3 regions of the Liquorilactobacillus nagelii DSM 13675 genome follow, and region 2 is predicted to be linked to each of the others. Evidence: a T-box and tRNA genes for the amino acid it is inferred to sense, from the RefSeq annotation. Region 2 holds a T-box; the other regions hold tRNA genes.
The links. A T-box is a leader RNA that pairs with one kind of tRNA and senses whether it is charged. The one in region 2 lies ahead of ileS (isoleucine--tRNA ligase), so its partner is inferred to be a tRNA-Ile.
Positions count from the first base shown of each region.

Region 1: it has a tRNA-Ile gene. The T-box ahead of ileS (isoleucine--tRNA ligase) is inferred to sense a tRNA for this amino acid. The anticodon was not compared.
Region 3: it has a tRNA-Ile gene. The T-box ahead of ileS (isoleucine--tRNA ligase) is inferred to sense a tRNA for this amino acid. The anticodon was not compared.

Region 1 covers NZ_CP049304.1:162,837-166,117, forward strand. Annotated here, with positions in the region: rRNA gene G6O73_RS00815 (16S ribosomal RNA) at 1-1,062, shown strand, start outside; tRNA gene G6O73_RS00820 (tRNA-Ile) at 1,139-1,213, shown strand; tRNA gene G6O73_RS00825 (tRNA-Ala) at 1,226-1,298, shown strand; rRNA gene G6O73_RS00830 (23S ribosomal RNA) at 1,440-3,281, shown strand, end outside.
Region 2 covers NZ_CP049304.1:445,139-448,419, reverse strand. Annotated here, with positions in the region: gene ileS (isoleucine--tRNA ligase) at 1-1,882, opposite strand, end outside; T-box leader at 1,921-2,150, opposite strand; gene G6O73_RS02390 (DivIVA domain-containing protein) at 2,145-2,870, opposite strand; gene G6O73_RS02385 (YlmH family RNA-binding protein) at 2,895-3,281, opposite strand, start outside.
Region 3 covers NZ_CP049304.1:1,741,356-1,744,636, forward strand. Annotated here, with positions in the region: rRNA gene G6O73_RS08920 (23S ribosomal RNA) at 1-1,652, opposite strand, end outside; tRNA gene G6O73_RS08925 (tRNA-Ala) at 1,794-1,866, opposite strand; tRNA gene G6O73_RS08930 (tRNA-Ile) at 1,879-1,953, opposite strand; rRNA gene G6O73_RS08935 (16S ribosomal RNA) at 2,030-3,281, opposite strand, start outside.

The sequences.
Region 1 (3,281 bases), 280 kb from region 2:
GACGGTATCTGGCCAGAAAGCCACGGCTAACTACGTGCCAGCAGCCGCGGTAATACGTAGGTGGCAAGCGTTGTCCGGATTTATTGGGCGTAAAGGGAACGCAGGCGGTCTTTTAAGTCTGATGTGAAAGCCTTCGGCTTAACCGAAGTCGTGCATTGGAAACTGGGAGACTTGAGTGCAGAAGAGGAGAGTGGAACTCCATGTGTAGCGGTGAAATGCGTAGATATATGGAAGAACACCAGTGGCGAAAGCGGCTCTCTGGTCTGTAACTGACGCTGAGGTTCGAAAGCGTGGGTAGCAAACAGGATTAGATACCCTGGTAGTCCACGCTGTAAACGATGAATGCTAAGTGTTGGAGGGTTTCCGCCCTTCAGTGCCGCAGCAAACGCATTAAGCATTCCGCCTGGGGAGTACGACCGCAAGGTTGAAACTCAAAGGAATTGACGGGGGCCCGCACAAGCGGTGGAGCATGTGGTTTAATTCGAAGCAACGCGAAGAACCTTACCAGGTCTTGACATCTTCTGATAGCCTAAGAGATTAGGTGTTCCCTTCGGGGACAGAATGACAGGTGGTGCATGGTTGTCGTCAGCTCGTGTCGTGAGATGTTGGGTTAAGTCCCGCAACGAGCGCAACCCTTATTGTCAGTTGCCAGCATTAAGTTGGGCACTCTGGCAAGACTGCCGGTGACAAACCGGAGGAAGGTGGGGATGACGTCAAATCATCATGCCCCTTATGACCTGGGCTACACACGTGCTACAATGGACGATACAACGAGTCGCTAGACCGCGAGGTTGAGCTAATCTCTGAAAGTCGTTCTCAGTTCGGATTGCAGGCTGCAACTCGCCTGCATGAAGTCGGAATCGCTAGTAATCGCGGATCAGCATGCCGCGGTGAATACGTTCCCGGGCCTTGTACACACCGCCCGTCACACCATGAGAGTTTGTAACACCCAAAGCCGGTGGGGTAACCAATAGGAGCCAGCCGTCTAAGGTGGGACAGATGATTGGGGTGAAGTCGTAACAAGGTAGCCGTAGGAGAACCTGCGGCTGGATCACCTCCTTTCTAAGGATAGAAACGGAACCTGCACAAGCACGAAACTTTGTTTAGTTTTGAGAGGTCTACTCTCTTGAGGATGTATGGGCCTATAGCTCAGCTGGTTTAGAGCGCACGCCTGATAAGCGTGAGGTCGATGGTTCAAGTCCATTTAGGCCCATCCTTTTGATATGGGGCCTTAGCTCAGATGGGAGAGCGCCTGCTTTGCACGCAGGAGGTCATCGGTTCGATCCCGTTAGGCTCCATTGATGGTAAAACCATCAGTTTTGTTCTTTGAAAACCAGATAATATCTTTTTTATTAAACCGAGAACACCGCGTATTAAAAGAGTTTTGAACAAGAAGTTCTTGACGCAAACTCATAACCGTTTTACCGCAGGTAAAACAAGGTTAAGTTAATAAGGGCGCATGGTGGATGCCTTGGCACTAGGAGCTGATGAAGGACGGGACTAACACCGATATGCTCCGGGGAGCTGTAAGTAAGCTGTGATCCGGAGATTTCCGAATGGGGCAACCCAATAGCTGTAATGAGCTATTACTGCTAGTTGAATACATAGACTAGTTAGAAGCAAACGCAGGGAACTGAAACATCTAAGTACCTGCAGGAAGATAAAGAAAACTCGATTCCCCCAGTAGCGGCGAGCGAAGCGGGAAGAGCCCAAACTAGAAAGCTTGCTTTCTAGGGTTGTAGGACTGAACATTTGAGTTAACAAAGAAAACGATAGTCGAATGATCTGGGAAGGTCAGCAAAATAAGGTGAGAGCCCCGTAGACAAAATCGTTTTCCCTCAGTTCAGGATCCTGAGTACGGCGGAACACGTGAAATTCCGTCGGAATCCGGGAGGACCATCTCCCAAGGCTAAATACTACCTAGTGACCGATAGTGAACCAGTACCGTGAGGGAAAGGTGAAAAGCACCCCGGAAGGGGAGTGAAATAGTTCCTGAAACCATGTGCCTACAAGTAGTTAGAGCCCGTTAACGGGTGATAGCGTGCCTTTTGTAGAATGAACCGGCGAGTTACGTTTGTATGCAAGGTTAAGTCGTAAATGACGGAGCCGTAGCGAAAGCGAGTCTGAAGAGGGCGAATTAGTATGCAGACGTAGACCCGAAACCAGGTGACCTACCCATGTCCAGGTTGAAGGTGTGGTAAAACGCACTGGAGGACCGAACTCGTGTATGTTGAAAAATGCTGAGATGAGATGTGGGTAGCGGAGAAATTCCAAACGAACTTGGAGATAGCTGGTTCTCTCCGAAATAGCTTTAGGGCTAGCCTCGAAGTTAGGATAATGGAGGTAGAGCACTGTTTGAACTAGGGGCCCGTCTTGGGTTACTGAATTCAGATAAACTCCGAATGCCATATATTTATCTTCGGGAGTCAGACTGCGAGTGATAAGATCCGTAGTCGAAAGGGAAACAGCCCAGACCACCAATTAAGGTCCCTAAATATATGTTAAGTGGAAAAGGATGTGGAATTGCACAGACAACTAGGATGTTGGCTCAGAAGCAGCCACCATTTAAAGAGTGCGTAATAGCTCACTAGTCGAGTGATCCTGCGCCGAAAATGTACCGGGGCTAAACATATTACCGAAATTGTGGATGCAACCGTAAGGTTGCGTGGTAGGAGAGCGTTCTAAGGGCGGAGAAGCTGGATCGTAAGGACCAGTGGAGCGCTTAGAAGTGAGAATGCCGGTATGAGTAGCGCAAGACAGGTGAGAATCCTGTCCACCGAATGACTAAGGTTTCCTGGGGAAGGCTCGTCCACCCAGGGTTAGTCGGGACCTAAGCTGAGGCCGCAAGGCGTAGGCGATGGATAACAGGTTGAGATTCCTGTACCAGCAATGATTGTTTGAGCAATGGAGGGACGCAGGAGGCTAAGCACGCACACTGTTGGAGGTGTGTTCAAGCAACAAGTCTGTTAGTGAGTAAAATGCTTGCTGGCATAAGGACAAGTTGTGATGAGTAGCGAAATTTAAGTAGTGAAGGTGCTGATGTCATACTGCCGAGAAAAGCTTCTAGTGAGATCAAAGCTGCCCGTACCGCAAACCGACACAGGTAGTCGAGGAGAGAATCCTCAGGTGAGCGAGAGAACTCTCGTTAAGGAACTCGGCAAAATGACCCCGTAACTTCGGGAGAAGGGGTGCTGAGCGTAAGCTCAGCCGCAGTGAAAAGGCCCAGGCGACTGTTTATCAAAAACACAGGTTTCTGCAAAATCGTAAGATGACGTATAGGG
Region 2 (3,281 bases):
CAACACTTAACACCCATAGACGGATAATTTCAGCACCAAATTGTTTAATAACTTTAGCTGGAACAATTGTATTTCCTAAAGATTTACTCATCTTACGACCCTTACCGTCAAGCGTAAATCCTTGTGACAAAACCTGTTTATATGGTGCGTGACCCGAAACAGCTACACTGGTAATCAAACTTGAGTTAAACCAGCCGCGATACTGATCAGATCCTTCAAGATACATATCACATGGGTAAGTTAAATAATCCCGTGCGGCCAGTACTCCTTGATGAGATGAGCCTGAGTCAAACCAAACATCCATAATGTCATTTTCTTTAGTGAACTTACCATTAGGAGAATGTTCACTAGTAAAACCAACTGGCAAAAGATCCTTAGCTTCGCGTTGGAACCAAATATTTGACCCATTTTCTTCAATTAAGTCGGCAACATGGTTAACCGTTTCTTTGGTAATAATTGCTTCACCATCTTCACCATAGAAAATTGGTAATGGAACACCCCAAACGCGTTGACGCGAGATTACCCAATCGCCACGATCAGCAATCATATTATGCAAGCGTTTTTGACCCCAATCTGGGAAGAACTTAACTTCATCAATTGCATCCAAAATTTCTGTTCGAATTTTGTCAACTGAAGCAAACCATTGCGGCGTTGCTCGGAAAATAATTGGTTTTTTGGTCCGCCAATCGAAGGGATAACTATGTTCAATTGGCATGTACTTCAGTAATAGTCCAGCTGCTTTTAATTTATTAAGTGAAATTTCATTAGCATCATCATAGAAAACACCTGCAAAATCTTTACCAGTATCCGGTGTCAAGTAGCCCTTATCATCAACTGGAACATAAATATCCAAACCGTATTGTTTACCAACATTGAAATCATCTTCACCAAAGCCAGGAGCTGTATGAACCAATCCAGTCCCTGCATCTAAAGTTACAAAGTCGCCCAACATGGTCAACAATTTTCGTTCAGGATAAAAAGGATGCTGTGCGGTTACATATTCCAAGTCTTGACCTTTGAATGTTTTAACAACTTGATACTGTTGCCAACCAAATAACTCGGCACATTTCTCAATTAATTCAGCTGCCAAAACAAATTTACGTTCTTCACCGACTGGTTTAACCAATGCATAATCAAAATCCCGATCAACCGTAATTCCTTCAGAAGCTGGAATTGTCCATGGTGTAGTTGTCCAAACAACTAAATAGGTGTTCTCGTCCAAAACTCCTTTACCATCAATCACTTTTTCACCATAAAATGCTGATGGTGATGTCACATCATGATATTCAACTTCAGCTTCGGCTAAAGCGGACTCCGAAGACCATGACCAAAAAACTGGTTTTTTGCCTTTATAGATCAAGCCTCGTTCAGCCATTTTGCCGAAAACTCGAATTTCTTGAGCTTCAAATTTTGGATCTAGTGTCAAATAAGGATTATCCCATTCACCAGCTACACCCAAGCGTTTAAAATCGGCACGTTGTTTGTCAACTTGCTTCAAAGCATATTCACGACATTTTTCTCGAAAATCAGCAACTGATAAAGTTTTTCGATCGACTCCAGCCTTTTTCAATTGTTGTTCAATTGGCAGGCCATGCGTGTCCCATCCTGGAACATATGGACTACGGAATCCCATCATTGATTTTGAACGGACAATAAAATCTTTCGAAATTTTATTTAATGCATGTCCCATATGAATATTTCCGTTTGCATATGGCGGTCCATCATGCAATACAAATGTTGGTTTACCTTCATTTAGCTTTTGACGTTGCTCATAAACTTTATTTTCTTCCCATTCATTTTGTCGCTCTACTTCACGTACTGGTAAATTTCCACGCATTGGAAATTTAGTCTTACCTAGATTTAACGTTTCTTTGACTCGCATTTGATCACCCTTTCGAAAAATAAAAAAGAACCCGTCCGTAAAGGGACGAATTCTTCGTGGTACCACCCAGATTTAAGAACACAATGTTAATACTGTATTCTTCTCTAACATTGGTTAACGGTTATGAACCGGCAAAACCTACTTTGGTTCAGTTTTACTTTCTTGAGCAGATGATAATCAATTTAGTGTTGGGTTCGACTTTTCACCAAAACGTCGACTCTCTAAACCATCTGCTAAATTAATCTTGTTCTGCTTTAATTAACTATTTCTTTTGTGAATCCTCAGAAAAGTGCTGTCCTTCATCTTCCTCATCAGGGAAAATAACAACTGCCTTTTTTGTTGAATCTTCTGATACTAATGCTGCAGCTTCATCATCAGTCGGTTCAACAGTTTCACTGTTTGAGACTGATTGTACTGCCTTAGCTGCCTGCTTGTCAAGGTCTTCATCGCGACGAATTACTTCTTGAATTGCTTCATAGTCGCTAGTATCCCCCTGACGCAAAATATCGTCCCATTCGCTTCCTTTAACGACTTCCAACTGTGATTCCAACATAACTTGTAACTTCTGACGGAAAATACGTGCTTGTTTTTTCAAATCGTCCGTTTCAAAAATTAATCTCTTTGCTTTTTGTGAAGCTTGTTCAATAATCTCATGGGCTTTCTCATGAGCCTCAGAAATTACATCCTCTGCTTGTTTCTGAGCTTCACGTTTAGTGATGTCAGCCTCACGCTGTGAATTAGATTTCACGCGATCAGCGGCTTCTTGTGCAACAATAATAGATTGATTTAATGAATCTTTTAGATCGTTAAAATACTTTAATTTTTCCTGATTTTGCTTCAGTGATTCCGTCAAACGACTATTATCTTTGAGAGTCATCTCATAATCTTTGATAATTTGGTCTAAGAAATCATTTACTTCATCTTGATCATAACCACGCAATTTTACACGAAATTCTTTATTATGAATATCTAACGGGGTCAATGCCATATCCCCAACACCTCCAGCTATGTATTATTTTTTTAAAATATCTACTTGCAAATGAATTCGTCCGCGTTTAGAAACACCTGTTGTACTAACTAATTTTACTCTGCCATATCCACGCACTGATAAAACATCCTGTAATTTCAATTGCGTATCTGGTCGATTTAAACGAGACCAGTTTAATTGAACTTTATCAGCCGCCAAAAGTTCCTTAGCTTTTTTACGTGAAAAATGAAAAACCATTGCTAACACTGTGTCTAATCGCCATGATAAAACTGAAATTTCAGCTCTTTGCCAGTCAATTGCTGGTGAAAGAACTTGACTTAATAATGTAGTTTCAAATTTGACCTTAGTGCGACCAATCCGATCTACTTGATTAATCAAATACTGAGCAATTTTTTGATCAACAACTACTTG
Region 3 (3,281 bases), 1.2 Mb from region 2:
GCGGTACGGGCAGCTTTGATCTCACTAGAAGCTTTTCTCGGCAGTGTGACATCAGCACCTTCACTACTTAAATTTCGCTACTCATCACAACTTGTCCTTATGTCAGCAAGCATTTTACTCACTAACAGACTTGTTGCTTGAACACACCTCCAACAGTGTGCGTGCTTAGCCTCCTGCGTCCCTCCATTGCTCAAACAATCATTGCTGGTACAGGAATCTCAACCTGTTATCCATCGCCTACGCCTTGCGGCCTCAGCTTAGGTCCCGACTAACCCTGGGTGGACGAGCCTTCCCCAGGAAACCTTAGTCATTCGGTGGACAGGATTCTCACCTGTCTTGCGCTACTCATACCGGCATTCTCACTTCTAAGCGCTCCACTGGTCCTTACGATCCAGCTTCTCCGCCCTTAGAACGCTCTCCTACCACGCAACCTTACGGTTGCATCCACAATTTCGGTAATATGTTTAGCCCCGGTACATTTTCGGCGCAGGATCACTCGACTAGTGAGCTATTACGCACTCTTTAAATGGTGGCTGCTTCTGAGCCAACATCCTAGTTGTCTGTGCAATTCCACATCCTTTTCCACTTAACATATATTTAGGGACCTTAATTGGTGGTCTGGGCTGTTTCCCTTTCGACTACGGATCTTATCACTCGCAGTCTGACTCCCGAAGATAAATATATGGCATTCGGAGTTTATCTGAATTCAGTAACCCAAGACGGGCCCCTAGTTCAAACAGTGCTCTACCTCCATTATCCTAACTTCGAGGCTAGCCCTAAAGCTATTTCGGAGAGAACCAGCTATCTCCAAGTTCGTTTGGAATTTCTCCGCTACCCACATCTCATCTCAGCATTTTTCAACATACACGAGTTCGGTCCTCCAGTGCGTTTTACCACACCTTCAACCTGGACATGGGTAGGTCACCTGGTTTCGGGTCTACGTCTGCATACTAATTCGCCCTCTTCAGACTCGCTTTCGCTACGGCTCCATCATTTACGACTTAACCTTGCATACAAACGTAACTCGCCGGTTCATTCTACAAAAGGCACGCTATCACCCGTTAACGGGCTCTAACTACTTGTAGGCACATGGTTTCAGGAACTATTTCACTCCCCTTCCGGGGTGCTTTTCACCTTTCCCTCACGGTACTGGTTCACTATCGGTCACTAGGTAGTATTTAGCCTTGGGAGATGGTCCTCCCGGATTCCGACGGAATTTCACGTGTTCCGCCGTACTCAGGATCCTGAACTGAGGGAAAACGATTTTGTCTACGGGGCTCTCACCTTATTTTGCTGACCTTCCCAGATCATTCGACTATCGTTTTCTTTGTTAACTCAAATGTTCAGTCCTACAACCCTAGAAAGCAAGCTTTCTAGTTTGGGCTCTTCCCGCTTCGCTCGCCGCTACTGGGGGAATCGAGTTTTCTTTATCTTCCTGCAGGTACTTAGATGTTTCAGTTCCCTGCGTTTGCTTCTAACTAGTCTATGTATTCAACTAGCAGTAATAGCTCATTACAGCTATTGGGTTGCCCCATTCGGAAATCTCCGGATCACAGCTTACTTACAGCTCCCCGGAGCATATCGGTGTTAGTCCCGTCCTTCATCAGCTCCTAGTGCCAAGGCATCCACCATGCGCCCTTATTAACTTAACCTTGTTTTACCTGCGGTAAAACGGTTATGAGTTTGCGTCAAGAACTTCTTGTTCAAAACTCTTTTAATACGCGGTGTTCTCGGTTTAATAAAAAAGATATTATCTGGTTTTCAAAGAACAAAACTGATGGTTTTACCATCAATGGAGCCTAACGGGATCGAACCGATGACCTCCTGCGTGCAAAGCAGGCGCTCTCCCATCTGAGCTAAGGCCCCATATCAAAAGGATGGGCCTAAATGGACTTGAACCATCGACCTCACGCTTATCAGGCGTGCGCTCTAAACCAGCTGAGCTATAGGCCCATACATCCTCAAGAGAGTAGACCTCTCAAAACTAAACAAAGTTTCGTGCTTGTGCAGGTTCCGTTTCTATCCTTAGAAAGGAGGTGATCCAGCCGCAGGTTCTCCTACGGCTACCTTGTTACGACTTCACCCCAATCATCTGTCCCACCTTAGACGGCTGGCTCCTATTGGTTACCCCACCGGCTTTGGGTGTTACAAACTCTCATGGTGTGACGGGCGGTGTGTACAAGGCCCGGGAACGTATTCACCGCGGCATGCTGATCCGCGATTACTAGCGATTCCGACTTCATGCAGGCGAGTTGCAGCCTGCAATCCGAACTGAGAACGACTTTCAGAGATTAGCTTAACCTCGCGGTCTAGCGACTCGTTGTATCGTCCATTGTAGCACGTGTGTAGCCCAGGTCATAAGGGGCATGATGATTTGACGTCATCCCCACCTTCCTCCGGTTTGTCACCGGCAGTCTTGCCAGAGTGCCCAACTTAATGCTGGCAACTGACAATAAGGGTTGCGCTCGTTGCGGGACTTAACCCAACATCTCACGACACGAGCTGACGACAACCATGCACCACCTGTCATTCTGTCCCCGAAGGGAACACCTAATCTCTTAGGCTATCAGAAGATGTCAAGACCTGGTAAGGTTCTTCGCGTTGCTTCGAATTAAACCACATGCTCCACCGCTTGTGCGGGCCCCCGTCAATTCCTTTGAGTTTCAACCTTGCGGTCGTACTCCCCAGGCGGAATGCTTAATGCGTTTGCTGCGGCACTGAAGGGCGGAAACCCTCCAACACTTAGCATTCATCGTTTACAGCGTGGACTACCAGGGTATCTAATCCTGTTTGCTACCCACGCTTTCGAACCTCAGCGTCAGTTACAGACCAGAGAGCCGCTTTCGCCACTGGTGTTCTTCCATATATCTACGCATTTCACCGCTACACATGGAGTTCCACTCTCCTCTTCTGCACTCAAGTCTCCCAGTTTCCAATGCACGACTTCGGTTAAGCCGAAGGCTTTCACATCAGACTTAAAAGACCGCCTGCGTTCCCTTTACGCCCAATAAATCCGGACAACGCTTGCCACCTACGTATTACCGCGGCTGCTGGCACGTAGTTAGCCGTGGCTTTCTGGCCAGATACCGTCACTGCACGAGCAGTTACTCTCGCACACGTTCTTCTCTGACAACAGAGTTTTACGATCCGAAAACCTTCTTCACTCACGCGGCGTTGCTCCATCAGACTTTCGTCCATTGTGGAAGATTCCCTACTGCTGCCTCCCGTAGGAGTTTGGGCCGTGTCTCAGTCCCAATGTGGCCGATCAACCTCTCAGTTCG